2 regions of the Actinoplanes sp. NPDC026619 genome follow, and region 2 is predicted to be linked to the other one. Evidence: riboswitches for the same ligand, from Rfam matches in the RefSeq annotation. Region 2 holds a riboswitch; the other holds the start of a gene.
The links. A riboswitch is a leader RNA that binds a small molecule or an ion and turns the genes downstream of it on or off. The one in region 2 is predicted to bind thiamine pyrophosphate.

Region 1 (7,099 bases), on a different contig from region 2:
AAGCTCGTCGGCGACCCGGGACGTCACGAACTGGTGCTCCGGGTTCTGGAACACCGAGCCGATCCGGGTCGTCAGGGTCGCGGCCCGCCACTTGTGCGGCGGTCTCGGGTCGCCGAACGCCGACACCTGGCCGCCGGTCGGCGCGAGCAGACCGCCCAGCACCAGCGCAAGCGTCGACTTCCCGGCGCCGTTCGGCCCGGTCACGGCGAGGACCTCGCCCTCGCCCACCGACATCGACACCCCGCGCAGGCGGTGCTCAACCGTCACGTCCCGGGCGCAGGCCAGCTCGGCGGCGGCCGGGGAGCCGGACTTCAGCGGCGGGATGCGGAAACCGGGCACCCAGACGCCTTCGTCAGCGAGACGATCGCCGTACGCGGCGAACACCATCTCGGGCGCGCCGTCGGCCCGGATCCCGCCACCCGCCTCGAGCACCACGACCCGGTCGACCAGCGGGAGCGCTTCGGCGACCCGGTGCTCGACCAGGATCAGCGTCGAGTCGTCGCCGTGCCGCGAGCGGGTGATCGCCTCCCGGACCAGTTCGGCGCCGGCCGGGTCGAGATTGGCGGTCGGCTCGTCGAGCAGCAGCAGGCCGGGCCGCAGCGCGAGCACCCCGGCCAGCGCCAGCCGCTGCGCCTCCCCACCGGACAGCGCCGCCGTCGACCGGGTGATCGGGTACGGGAAACCGACGCGGTCCAGGGCGTCGCTGACCCGCGGCCAGATCGCGGCGGCCGGCACCCCGCGGTTCTCCAGGCCGAACGCCACGTCGTCGCCGCTGCGGGCCATCACCAGCTGGGTCTGCGGGTCCTGGAAGACGATGCCGACGCGGTCGCGGGCTTCGGCGGGGGAGCGGCCGTCGATCTCGACGGTGCCGGCCTGTTCGCCCGAGTCATCGGGGAGCAGGCCGGCCAGCGCGGCGAGCAGGGTGCTCTTGCCGGCCCCGGAGGGACCGAGCAGCAGCACCCGCTCGCCGTCGTCGATGCGCAGGTCGACGTCGCGGACCGCCCAGGCGCGACGCCCCGCATGCCGCCACCCGAAGCCCCGAAGGACGACCGCGCTCACGACTCACCGCGGGAGGGGTTCATGATTCACATCGAATCAGGACTAGACGAGGGCGCGTGAACGGCCCGCCGCGAACCGGTCCAGAACTCCGGTCTGGGCGAGTGCCCGCACCAGCAGCACGCTGCCGAGTCCGGCGATGACCAGGGACGACGCCGCGGTGATCGCGATGTAGGGCAGTCGCATGGTGGCCCAGGACGTGCCGGGGTACCAGACGAACGCGTCGTACACCGAGGCGACGATGCCGGCGGCGGCGCCGGCGAGCAGGGCCACCGGCAGGTTGTAGCGCTTGTAGGCGAAAGCCGCGAAGATCACCTCGGCGCCGAGGGCCTCGAGCGGTCCTTGCACGACGAGGGTCCAGCCCCAACTCGTGCCGATCGCGACCGAGACCAGCGAGGCGAGCGTGAGGGTATAGAACGCGGCGCCCGGCTTACGCACGATCAGCGCGCCGAGCACGGCCGGGACCAGCCACATTCCGTAGAGCACGGCGCGGCCGGGCAGCGGGATGGCGTCGGCCGGCCCGTTCCAGAGCAGGTTCCACGCCCAGAAGATGACGCCGAATGCGACCGCGACGATCGAGGCGATCACGATGTCGATCGTGCGCCACCGGTTGGTGTCGGTTGCCATGTGAGCCTCCCAATCTTTGCCTTGGCTGGCAAATACAGCCAGCAAATACAGCTGGCAAATACACTGGGAGGAGACGCACGCCGGCCTCGGCCTGGCGGCCTCGGACACGGCGCGGCTGGAGAAAAGACCGAGCTTCCTGCGCTGGCATTACCCAGATCAGGTACGAGGGTCTGCGGTTGCCCGCACTCTCAGCGCTGTGCGCTCCCCTGTCGGATCGAAGTTCGTTCGTGACCTAGGCCGACCCGCGCATCACCTGGGCGATGCAACTGATCTCCGCCGTCGCGAACAACCTTCGCTGTATGTGTTTCCATGACGCTAACACCGTTGTGAGTCCGGGGACAGCGAGGGAGCCGTCACATGTCGATCAAGCCGACCGAGATCAAGCCAACGGAGATCAAGGCGCGGGGCATGACCTTCGACGTGTACGAGGGTGGGCCCGCCGACGGCGAACCGGTTCTCCTGCTGCACGGGTTTCCGCAGGACCACCGTGAGTTCGACCTGATCCTGCCGCGACTGCACGAGGCCGGGCTCCGCACGTACGCCCTGGACCAGCGCGGCTACTCGCCCGGCGCGCGTCCGGGCAACGTCGGCGCGTACCGGATCACCGAACCCGCCGCCGACGCGATCGCCGTCCTCGATGCCCTCGGCGTCGAGAAGGCGCATGTCATCGGCCACGACTGGGGCTCGCAGGTCGGCTGGCTGCTGGCCGCCCAGCATCCCGACCGGGTGAGCACCCTCACCGCCATCTCGGTGCCGCACCCGCGAGCGCTGCGGCTGGCCATGCGCGTACGCCCGACCCAGCGCGCCCGGTTCGCCTACTTCGCTCTCTTCCGCAGCCCGATCGCCGAACGTTTCCTGCTGAGCGCCAACGCGGCCGCGCTCAAGGCAATGCTGCGCCCGATCGGCGAACGCGCCGCGCTCTACGTGGACGCCATGCGCGAATCGGCCCACCCGATCGAATCGGCCCACCCGATCGAATCGGCCCACCCGATCGAATCGGCCCACCCGATCGAATCGGCCCACCCGATCGAATCGGCCCACCCGATCGAAGCGGCCCGTCCGATCGAATCTGCTCAATCCAACGAATCGGGCGAACCAAGCCGGCTGACCGCCGCCCTCAACTGGTACCGCGGCCTGGACGGCCGCGACCTGAGCGACGTCGGTGTGATCACGGTGCCCACGACATACGTGTGGAGTGACCGCGACGGCGTCGTGGCCCGCACCGCCGCGCTACGCACCCGGGACTGGGTCGAGGCCGACTACCAGTTCGTCGTCCTGCGCGGCGTCAGCCACTGGGTGCCCGAGCAGGCGCCGAACGCCCTGGCCACAGCCGCGCTGGCCCGCATCACCGGCGGGAGCCGCGGCAGCGGGGTCGGGGACAGCGGTGCCTAGGGCAGAGGTGTTGGGGACAGCGGTGTTAGGGGAACAGTGTCAGCGGCGGCGGCCCGACGCCGACAGGCCCAGCTTCCTGAGTTCCAGGGCGGCGAGCGCGTCGACCGCTTCGGCGTCGCCGTTGCGCCAGCTCTGCGCGATGTCCGGGCCCAGCTTGGCGAGCTCGTTCAGCGGCTGACTGGCCAGCGCGCGCAGCGCCAGCAGATCGCGGCCGGCGGGCTCACGGCGTACCGAAGAAGCCACCCCGGCCCGGCGCATCCACCGCAACCGGAACGGAAGCCAGAGGAAAAGGACCAGCGCAAGGGGTACGGCGAGGGTGAGGATCGCCATGATCAGCGCCAGCTGATCGACGATTTGCTGTTGCTGCGCGCCCGCGTCGGCGAGGGAGCGGGCCGCGTCGGCGGCGCCGTTGAACGGTTTGACCAGGTCGTCGCCGACCAGCGGCACCTTGCCGACCTTGCTGCCGGCGTCGGCCAGGTTGTCGGCGATCCCGCCGCCCGCGCTCTGCAGCTTCTGACCGGGAACGGCCAGCTTCTCGACCATCCCGTGGACCCAGAAACCGGCGCGGATCCACAGGTAGACCCAGACAACGATGATGATGTCGGTGAGCAGTTGGCGGATGGCGGTGGGGAGCCGCTCGGCGTAAAGCTTCACGGCGCTCAGCGTCCCACGTAGAGCCACTCAGCGCTCGGCCGGCTCAGCACCCCAACAGCTCAGCACCCCAACAGCTCAGCGTGCCTTTAAAAGCTCAGCAGGGCCGCTCAGTGTTTGGCTGCGCAGTCCGGGCAGGTGCCGAAGATCTCCATCGTGTGGGAGACGTCGACGTAGCCGTGTTTCGCGGCCACCCGGTCCGCCCAGGACTCCACCGCCGGGCCCTCCACCTCGACCGCCCGGCCGCACGACCGGCACACCAGGTGATGGTGGTGGCCCTGGCTGCACCGGCGGTAGAGGTGTTCGCCGCCCGGCGGCCGCATCACGTCGATCTCGCCGGCGTCGGCGAGCCCCTGCAGCGTGCGGTACACCGTGGTCAGGCCGACGCGTTCGCCCCGCTCGCGCAGCAGCGCGTGCAGCTCCTGGGCGCTGTTGAAACCCTCGGTGTCGGCAAGCACGGCGCTCACCGCACTGCGCTGCTTGGTGTTGCGCTGCGCGGGCGACTCGGACTGTGCCGGTGATTGGGCCAGTGCCGGTGGTTGGGCCAGTGATGGTGATTCGGCCAGTGCCGGTGATTGGGCCAGTGCTGGTGATTCGACGAGCGCATGTGACTCGGGGAATTCGGCGGTGGTCACGATCGGACCTCCCTCGCGTGGCTGACGGCGTCGGCGACGATGTGCGCGACATGGTCGTCCACCAGCGAGTATGCGATCTCGCGGCCACGACGTGCACCCCGCACCACGCCGGCGCCGCGCAGCACCCGCAGATGCTGGGACACCAGCGGCTGGGGCGCGCCCAGCTTCTCCACCAGTTCGTGCACGCAGCGTTCTCCCACACCGAGCTCCGCGACGATCGCGACACGAATGGGCGCGGACAGGGCACGCAACAGCTCCCCGGCCGCCTCGTACGCCTCGTAACCGGTCGACGTCGTCATCGCACCGCCCAATTTAGCGTGTTTCGGAGGTCGGCCGGCGAACCCCGGTCAGCTCTGGAGGACGACATCGGGCGGCTCCACCTCCCGGGGCTGGTGGGCGCGGCGGCGCAGCGCCCGGACGGCGGCGCCGCCCACGGAAATGGCCACGAACGCGGCCAGGGCGAGGATCACGGTGGTCGCGCCGGGCGCGGTGTCGATCTCGGCGGAGACGGCCACGCCGGCCCCGGCGGCGCCGAGCCCGATCACCATGGCGAGCGCCATGGTCGTCAGAAAACCGCGGGTGACCTGCTGGGCGGCGGCCACCGGCACCACCATCAGGGCGGAGACGAGCAACAATCCGACGGTACGCATGGCGATGGTCACGGTCACCGCGGTGGTCACGGCCATCAGCAGATTGAGGGTACGCACCGGGAGGCCGCTGACCTTGGCGTACTCCTCGTCGTTGCAGACGGCGAACAGCGCCGGCCGGAACACCGTCATCGCGGTCAGCACGGCGACGCCGAGGATGACGATCACCACCACGTCCTGCGGCGATGTCGTGATCAGCGACCCGAACAGGTACTGCATCAGGTTGGCGTTGCTGCTGTCGTCGGAGAGGCCGACCAGCACCACGCCGCCCGCGATGCCGCCGTAGAACAGCAGCGCCAGGGCCAGGTCGCCGGAGGTGCGGCCACGCTGGCGGATCAGCTCGATGCCGACCGCGCCGATCGCCGACACGATCACCGCGCTGATCACCGGGGAGTGGTGCAGCAGCAGGCCGACGCCGACGCCGGTCAGCGCCACGTGCCCGATGCCGTCGCCGATCAGCGACAGCCGCCGCTGCACCAGGTAGATGCCGAGGGCGGGCGCGGCCAGACCGATCACCAGCGCGCCGACCAGCGCGCGGATCATGAAGTCGTACTGGAAGAGATCCATGCGCTCAGCCTGCGGTCATCCGGTCGGTGGGGGACCACTCGCAGATGCCGGCTTTCTCCAGGTCGGCGTGCGGGTGGACGTGATCGTGGTCCGGGTCGGCGTGGTGGCCGGCCGGCTCCGGCGGCAGGCCCTCGTGGGCGATGCGGCCCTCGTGCACCACCACGGCCCGGTCGATCAGCGGCCGCAGCGGGCCCAGCTCGTGCGCGACCAGCAGGATCGTGCCGCCGCCGGCGGCGAACCGGCCCAGCGCCGCGGCGAACGCCTCCTGGCTGGCGGCGTCCACACCGGCTGTCGGCTCGTCGAGCACGAGCAGGTCGGGCCGGCCGGCCAGGGCGCGGGCGATCAGGGTGCGCTGCTGCTGGCCGCCGGAGAGCGTCGAGACCGGATCGCCGATCCGGTCGAGCAGGCCGACGTCCTGCAGCGCTGCCTGGACGGCGGCCCGGTCGGCGCCGCCGGCCGGGCGGAAGATGCCGCGCCGGGCCAGCCGCCCGGACGCCACGACCTCGCCGACGGTGGCGGGCACGCCGCTGCCGGCGCCGAGCCGCTGCGGGACGTAGCCGACCCGCGCCCAGTCCCGGAACTTCCGCTGCGGGGTGCCGAACAGGTCGATGTCGCCGCGGCTCGCCGGGACCAGCCCGAGGATCGTGCGGATCAGGGTGGACTTGCCGGAGCCGTTCGCGCCGAGGATGGCGACGACCTCACCGGGGCGGACCGCGAGGGAGACGTCGTGCAGGATCTCCCGGCCGTCGTAGCCCGCGGCCAGGTGACGTATGTCGGCGACTGCCCGGCCTGGCACTTCTGCTGTCATGAGGTGCACCCCAATGCCGTGGTGAGTGCGGCCAGGTTCGCCCGCATGACGGTGAAGTAGTCGGACCGGGCGTCGGTCAGGCCCTCGAGCGGGTCGAGTACGGCGGTCTTCGCGCCGACCTCCCGGGCGATGGTCTCGGCGACCTTCGGGCTGACCAGGGTCTCGAAGAAGATGGTGGTGGTGCCGGTCTCGCGGGCCGTCTTCGCGACGCCGGCCAGGCGCTGCGGGGCGGGCTCGGCCTCGGGGGAGACGCCGGTGATGCCGACCTGGGTGAGGCCGTAGCGGGTGGCCAGGTAGTTGAACGCGCTGTGGCTGGTGACCAGCTCACGCCGCTGACAGGTGGCCAGGCTGTGGGCGTACTCCTGATCGAGGGTCTGCAGTTGGGTTTGCAGGTCTTTGGCCCTGGCCTGGTAATCGGCCGCGTGGGCGGGGTCCTTCTCGGCCAGTTCGTCGCCGAGTTTTCCGGCGATCGTGGCGAACCGCACCGGATCGAGCCAGACGTGCGGGTCGAGACCGCTGCTGTCCTCGGAGCCGGCGGCCGACTTCTCGGCGGCCGACTTCTCGGCGTACGGCAGCAGGTCGATCACCGCGGCGACGTTAAACGAGCGGCCCTTCGCCTCCTGGGCCACCGCGGAGTCGACGGCCGGCTGGAAACCGTGAAGGTAGACCGCGAGACCCGCGTCGGCGACGTCGGCGACCTGGCGCGGGTTGAGCTC
Region 2 (7,099 bases):
AGGCCCGCGCGGTGGCCGGATCCAGCGCCAGCTCGAACTGGTCCTCCCAGCGGAAGTCGAACCGCGCCGCCGACAGCGCATCGTCCCAGGCCTGCGCGCCCGGATGCCCCTTGGCGAGATCGGCCGCGTGCGCCGCGATCTTGTAGGCGATCATCCCGGCCTTGACGTCGTCCCGGTTGGGCAGCCCGAGGTGCTCCTTGGGCGTGACGTAGCAGAGCATCGCGGTGCCGAACATCCCGATCATCGCGGCCCCGATGGCCGACGTGATGTGGTCGTAGGCCGGCGCGATATCGGTGGTCAGCGGCCCAAGGGTGTAGAACGGCGCTCCCCCGCACAGCTCGACCTGCAGATCCACGTTCTCCTTGATCTTGTGCATCGGCACGTGGCCCGGCCCCTCGACCATGACCTGCACGTCGTGTTCCCACGCGAGGCGGGTCAGCTCCCCGAGAGTCCGCAGCTCGGCGAATTGGGCCTCGTCATTGGCATCCGCGATCGAGCCCGGCCGCAACCCGTCGCCGAGCGAGAACGTGATGTCATATTCCGCAAATATCCGGCAGAGCTCCTCGAAATTCGTGTAGAGAAAGTTCTCCTCGTGGTGCGCCAGACACCAGGCCGCCATGATCGATCCGCCACGCGAGACGATGCCGGTCACCCGGTTCGCGGTCAACGGCACGTACGGCAGCAGCACCCCGGCGTGGACCGTCATGTAGTCCACACCCTGTTCGGCCTGCTCCAGAATCGTGTCTCGAAAAATCGAGAAGGAAAGCTTCGCCGGATCGCCGTTGACCTTCTCCAGGGCCTGATAGAGAGGCACGGTCCCGATCGGCACCGGCGAGTTCCGGATGATCGACTCGCGTGTCTCGTGGATCCGCGGCCCGGTCGACAGATCCATCACGGTGTCCGCACCCCACCGCGTCGCCCAGGTCATCTTCTCCACCTCCTCGGCGACCGACGAGGTCACCGCCGAGGTCCCGATGTTCGCGTTGACCTTCACCAGGAACCGCGACCCGATCACCATCGGCTCCGACTCCGGATGGTTCCGGTTGACCGGCAGCACCGCGCGCCCGGCGGCGATCTCCTCGCGAACAATTTCCGGCGAGACCCCCTCACGGATGGCGGCAAACTCCATCTCCGGCGTCACCACACCGGAGCGGGCAAACCCCAATTGAGTACGCCCGGAGCCCCACCCCGACCGCAGCGGCGGCAGCCCCACCTCGGGGTCACTGCCCGGCCCCGAGGTGTCGTACAGCCGAAACGAGGAACCGTTGGTCAACGGGACCTCGCTGAACGGCACGCGAAGCTCGGGCCGCGACCCCTCGACGTACACCTTGCGCCTCATCTTTTCCTCCCAAACAGGTACTAAATGGACAGACGACGGCAGCACGGATCCCATGGCCGGGACGGGGGAACCGTCAGGCGAAGTGATTCAGCGGTCCGGGCCCGGCGCCCAGCCGCCATGAACGACCGCCGCGCAGCGCACCGGCGACATACTTCTTGGCGGCGATCACGGCCGCGGGAACGTCGTCCCCGAACGCCAGCCGCACCGCCACCGCCGAGGAAAAGGTGCACCCCGACCCGTGGTTGTTCGTGGTTTCCACCGGCGTCCCGCGCAGCACCGACGTCTCCCCGTCGCAATGCAGCACGTCCACCGCGAGCTCGCTGCCGGTCACCACCACCGCGCGCGGCCCGGCGGCGGCCAGCCGCACCGCCGCCGCAACCATTTCCTCGGCCGTCTCACACCGGCTTCCGGTGAGGGCGGCAGCTTCCTGCCGATTAGGCGTGACGATGCTTGCGTACGCCAACAGCGGCGCAACAGACGCAACACCCGCGAGCCGAGCGCCCGAGGTAGCCACCAGCACCGGATCCACCACCAGGTGCGGAAGCCGCGAAACCCGCTCGGCCACCATCTCGGCGACCGCCGCGTCCCCGATCATCCCCACCTTGACCGCCACCACCGAAAAGTCGTCAAGCACCGCATCAAGCTGCGCCGCAACGACATCCACCGGCACCGAATGAATGGCCGTAACCCCAAGCGTGTTCTGCGCCGTAATCGCCGTAACGACGGAGACCCCATAGGCTCCGAGCGCCGCAAACGTCTTGAGATCCGCCTGAATCCCCGCGCCCCCACCGGAGTCCGACCCAGCAATAGTCAACAAAACCGGCGGCGTCATCCCGCCCCCACCGATCCACCCAAGCCACGAATGCGCCCCGTCATCGCGGCCCCGATTCCACCCATGCCGTGAATTCGCGGCGCGGACGGCGTCATCGCAGGCCCGCCGATCCGGCCGGGCCCCGGGTGCGGGGCGCCGGCGGCGTTGCCGGGCGCGCCGGCTCGGCCGGGCGGGTCGTCCCGCCGGGCCGCTCCGGCGGCGCGCCGGTCGTTAGGACCGCGTTGATCGGCCCCACGTCATCGGCCCACGCATTCGGGCTCTCGCGCGCCGCCTCGGCGGCGCGGGCGGACCGTGCCGCGCCAAAGGCGGTGGCCAGCGTTCGCGCCATCTCCTCCGGATCGGCGGCTCGCATGATCGCGCCCAGCACCGCGATTCCCCGCGCACCGGCATGCGCGCAGGCCGCCGCCCGCTCCGGCGAGTGGATCCCACCCAGAGCCAACCAGGGCACGTCCCCGGCCAGCATCGCCGCCCGGTCCGGGCCGAGCGCCGGCCCGTATCCCGGCTTGGTCGACGTCGGATAGATCGGCGACATCGTCACGTAGTCCTCGATGGACGGCACGGGTGGCGCATCATCCCGGGGCCGGCCGACCGGCGAGCCGCCGGCCTGCACCGGCGGGTCCGGCTCAGCAGGGCCGGACCGCCCGATCAGTGAGCTATCGGCTGGCGGCAACGGGTCCGGCGCGGCGTGGCGAGACCGGCCGCCAAGCAAGCCGCCGGGCCGTGGAAGCGGGTCCCGCTCAAAGTGGCGGGAACGGCCGATCAGCGGGCCGCCGGGCGACGGCGCGGCCGGGTCGGCGTGGCGGGAACGGCCGGCCGACGAGCCGCCGAGCGGCGGCGTGGCGGGGTTGGCGTGGCGGGAGCGGCCGATCAGGGAGACGATGCCCGCGGGTGGCGATGGGTCTGCCTCGGCCAGGTGAACCGCGTCCGCGCCCAGCGGGTCCGGGCCGGCGACGATGAGTCGGCCCGGGGGCAGCAGGTCGCGCAGGTCGATCGCGAGGGCTCTTCGTTCGGCGTACGGCAAATCGCGTTCCCGGAGAATGACCCACGCCACGCCGCCGCGGACCGCCCGCGCGACCACCCAGGCAAGCGAGCCGGAGGCGAGCCGCCGGTCGGTGAGCAGCACCAGACCGCTCGGCGTCACCACCGCGCCAGCCCTTCGTCGGCGGTGGACGCGACCGCGTGGAAGCGACGCGGAATCCGCCCCGAGGTGTAGGCGAGGCGGCCGCCGGCGACCGCGTGCCGCATCGCTGCCGCCATCCCGGCCGGGTCGTCGGCCCGGGTGATCGCGCTTGCGATGAGCACCGCATCGCAGCCGAGTTCCATGGCCAGAGCCGCGTCCGAGGCCGTGCCGATGCCGGCGTCGAGCACCACCGGGATGTCGACCGCCTGGCGGATCAGCCGGATGTGGTGCGGGTTGGAGATGCCGAGGCCGGAGCCGATCGGCGAACCGGCCGGCATCACCGCGGCGCAGCCCGCGCCGGCGAGGCGGCGGGCCAGGATCGGATCGTCCGTGGTGTAGGGCAAGACCGTGAACCCGTCCGTGACCAGCTTCTCCGCGGCCGCCAGCAGCTCGACGCCGTCCGGCAGCAGGGTCCGCTCGTCACCGATCACCTCGAGCTTGATCAGATCGGTCTCGAACGCGTCCCGGGCCAGGTGAGCGGTCTTGATCGCATCGGCGGCCGTGTAGCAGCCGGCCGTGTTCGGCAGCACCCGCACGCCGAGCCGGTCGAGCATCGGCAGCAGCCCCGGCCCGGCCGCGTCGACCCGCCGGAGCGCCACCGTGACCAGCTCGGTGCCGGAGGCGCGGATGGCGCCCTCCAGCGCGCTGAGGCTGTTCGCCCCGCCGGTGCCGAGGATGAGCCGAGATTCGCCGAAGAACATCGTCATCCTCCCTGCGCCGCGGTGAGCACCTCGACCGCGTCGCCGTCCGCGAGCCGGGCGTCGTCCCAGGTACTGCGTGGAACCACCGTCCCGTTGACCGCGACCGCGACCCCGCGCCGAGCCTCGGTGAGCCGTTCGACGAGGGCCGCCACGCAGAGGTCGTCGTCGCTTTCCACCAGCTCTCGCCCGTTGACCGTCAACCGCATCAGAACCTCCCCGGCGCGAAGTGCTCGAGCAGCGGATCCGCGACCCCGTCCAGGACCAGGCCGGCGATCAGGTCGGCGGTGATCGGCGCGAGCAGCACCCCGTTCCGGAAATGCCCGGCCGCCACGATCACCCGCTCGTCGAGCCGGCCGAGCAGCGGCGCGTTGTCCGGCGTGCCCGGGCGGTGTCCGGCGGTGGTTTCGACGAGCTCGCATTCGGCCAGATCCGGTACGAGGCCGATGGCCGCCCGCAGCAGCTCGTGCACGCCCCCGGCGGTGACCGTGCGGTCGGAGCGCTCCTCCTGGGTGGCGCCGACGACGATCTCGCCGTCCGCGCGCGGCACGACGTAGACGTGCCGCCCGTCGACGGCCGCCTCGAGCACGTGCCGGATGAGCCCCGGCTCGCCGCGCAGCCGCAGCACCTGGCCCTTGACCGGGCGGATCGGCAACCCGGTGAGGGCGGCCGTCCCGCAGCCGGCCGCGACGATCACCGTCGCCGCGTCCACCTCGGACAGATCGTCGATCCGTTTGCTGACGATCCGATCGGCCAGCCGGTCGCGGAGGGCCGCCACCACCCGGCGCGGATCCACCTGCCGCTCGGCCGGCGAAAACACCCCGGCACGGACTCGCGGCGACAGGGCCGGTTCGCGTTCCCGCAGGTCGGAGGGGCGCAGTTGGGCCAGCTTCTGGTGAGTCCAGTCCCGGGCGACCTCGGCCAGGTCGTCCGCGGTCATCGCGAGACTGAGCGTCCCGGTGTCGTCGTAGCCGACGTCCACCCCGAGCTCCGCCGCGAACGCCGGCCAGCGCTCATTGCCCGCCGCCAGCAGCCGGATCAGTTCCGGCTCCTCGTGCGTGGCCTCGCCACCGGGCGCGAGCATCCCGGCCGCGACGTGCCACGCGCCCGGCTCGCCGTCGTCGTGCACCACGACGTCGGCTCCGCCCAGCTGCAGCCGCCACGCGATCGAGAGCCCGATGATCCCGCCGCCGACGACCGCAACCGTCCCACCGCCGCCGCTCATGCCACACCCCCAGCCGCGCCGCCATCGCGCGCCGCCCGGCCAGAGCCGTTCGCCAGGTTCAAGCCACCGCCTGCCGCAGCGCCAGAGCCGTTCGCCACGGTCAAGCCACCGCGTGCCGCCGCGGAGGCGCCGTCCCGTGCGCCGAGCACGCGCAGGAACTCGGCGGTTGCGGCGGCTGGGTCGGCGGTTACCGCCGAGATCGCCGCGACGCCGTATCCGGGCAGGTCGGCAACCCGCGCCGGGGTGATGCCGGCGATCGCGATCACCGGCGTGCCCGGCACCGCGTCGACCACCGCCGCCAGCCCGGCCGGCCCGATCGGTGGCGGCAGCCCGTCCTTGGAGGAGGTCGCGAAAACCGGTCCCACGCCCAGATAGCTGGCGCCGTCCGCGACGGCCTTTCGCGCGTCGGCCGGGTTCCGGCAGGTCACGCCGAGGATCGCGGCCGGCCCGAGCACCCGCCGAGCGGCCTCGACCGGAAGATCCTCGGCCCCCACGTGCACGCCGTCGGCGCCGGCCGCGAGCGCGACCCCGACCCGATCGTCGACCAGGCAGAGCGCGTCGCCCGCGGCCCGGCAGAGAGCGAGCGCGGCGACGGTCAGCTGATAGGCGTCCCGGTCACCGGTCTTGATCCGCACCTGGATGGCGACCGGCCCGTGCCCGACCGCGCCGCGAACCACGTCGAGCGAGTCGGTGACGATGTGCAGCCGAGGAAACACAACGAACGCTCCTCCCTGCGCCGGCATGATCCGGATCAGGTTCGACGGTCGGGGGCTGCCTCAGCCCCCCTCTCAGCCCGGTGCACCGGACTCCCGTGGGGTTGGTCTTGTCTCGGACCATAACCGCCCAAGCACGCTCCGCGCTAGCGGACGTCCCAGACTGGCTCCGGCGTCTCCACCACCTCGTTGTCGCCCTGGAACAGCACGAAGCGGTCGAAGGACCGGGTGAACCAGCGGTCATGGGTGACCGCTATCACCGTGCCCTCGAACTGGCGAAGCCCCTCTTCCAGCGCTTCCGCCGACGCCAGGTCCAAGTTGTCCGTCGGTTCGTCCAGCAGCAGAAGAGTCGCCCCGGACAGCTCCAGCATCAGCACCAGGAACCGCGCCTGCTGCCCGCCGGAAAGCGTGCCGAACCGCTGATCGCCCTGTCCGGCCAGCTCGTACCGGTTGAGCGCCTTCATCGCACCGGCCCGGTCCATCCCGGACCGGTGGTCGTCGCCCCGCCAGAGGATCTCGACGAGGGTGCGTTCGAGCAGCTCAGGCCGGTCGTGCGTCTGCGAGAAGTGACCGGGCCGCACCCGCGCGCCGAGCCGGGCCACCCCGTCGTGCGCCACATAGGCCAGGGGCGCGCCGTCGACCGGTTTGTTCTCCGCGTCGGGGTCGCTGCCACCGGCCGCGAGCAGCCGCAGGAAGTGCGACTTGCCGGTGCCGTTGGCGCCGAGCACCGCGACCCGATCGCCGTACCAGATCTCCAGGTCGAACGGGAACGTCAGGTTGACCAGCTCGAGCTGTTCGCAGATCACCGCGCGTTTGCCGGTGCGGCCGCCACGCAGGTTCATCCGCAGCGACTGCTCCTTGGGCGGCAGCGGCGGCGGCCCGATCTCCTCGAACTTACGCAACCGGGTCTGCGCCGATTGATATCGAGAGGCCATATCGGAGTTGTAGGCGGCCTTCTGCTTGTACATGAACATCAGCTCGCGCAGCTTCTGGTGCTCCTCGTCCCAGCGCCGGCGGTTTTCCTCGAGCTTCTCGTGGCGGTTCACCCGGGCCTCGTGCCAGGAGGCGAAACCGCCCGGATGGGTCCACGCGCCACCACCCTCGACCGCCAC

Region 1: linked by a shared signal. The riboswitch ahead of AB0E90_RS45630 (ECF transporter S component) and the one ahead of AB0E90_RS19230 (thiamine phosphate synthase) in region 2 are both predicted to bind thiamine pyrophosphate.

The regions. Positions count from the first base shown of each region.
Region 1 is NZ_JBEZYA010000037.1:64,125-71,223, forward strand. It holds gene AB0E90_RS45625 (ABC transporter ATP-binding protein) at 1-1,059, opposite strand, end outside; gene AB0E90_RS45630 (ECF transporter S component) at 1,102-1,683, opposite strand; TPP riboswitch at 1,799-1,901, opposite strand; gene AB0E90_RS45635 (alpha/beta hydrolase) at 2,041-3,075, shown strand; gene AB0E90_RS45640 (hypothetical protein) at 3,115-3,729, opposite strand; gene AB0E90_RS45645 (Fur family transcriptional regulator) at 3,837-4,256, opposite strand; gene AB0E90_RS45650 (metalloregulator ArsR/SmtB family transcription factor) at 4,358-4,660, opposite strand; gene AB0E90_RS45655 (metal ABC transporter permease) at 4,709-5,575, opposite strand; gene AB0E90_RS45660 (metal ABC transporter ATP-binding protein) at 5,580-6,383, opposite strand; gene AB0E90_RS45665 (metal ABC transporter substrate-binding protein) at 6,380-7,099, opposite strand, start outside.
Region 2 is NZ_JBEZYA010000008.1:92,911-100,009, forward strand. It holds gene thiC (phosphomethylpyrimidine synthase ThiC) at 1-1,339, opposite strand, end outside; gene thiD (bifunctional hydroxymethylpyrimidine kinase/phosphomethylpyrimidine kinase) at 1,413-2,171, opposite strand; partial or broken gene AB0E90_RS19205 (thiamine phosphate synthase) at 2,515-2,724, opposite strand; partial or broken gene AB0E90_RS19210 (thiamine phosphate synthase) at 3,022-3,315, opposite strand; gene AB0E90_RS19215 (thiazole synthase) at 3,309-4,058, opposite strand; gene thiS (sulfur carrier protein ThiS) at 4,055-4,258, opposite strand; gene thiO (glycine oxidase ThiO) at 4,258-5,274, opposite strand; partial or broken gene AB0E90_RS19230 (thiamine phosphate synthase) at 5,436-6,017, opposite strand; TPP riboswitch at 5,986-6,097, opposite strand; gene AB0E90_RS19235 (ATP-binding cassette domain-containing protein) at 6,134-7,099, opposite strand, start outside.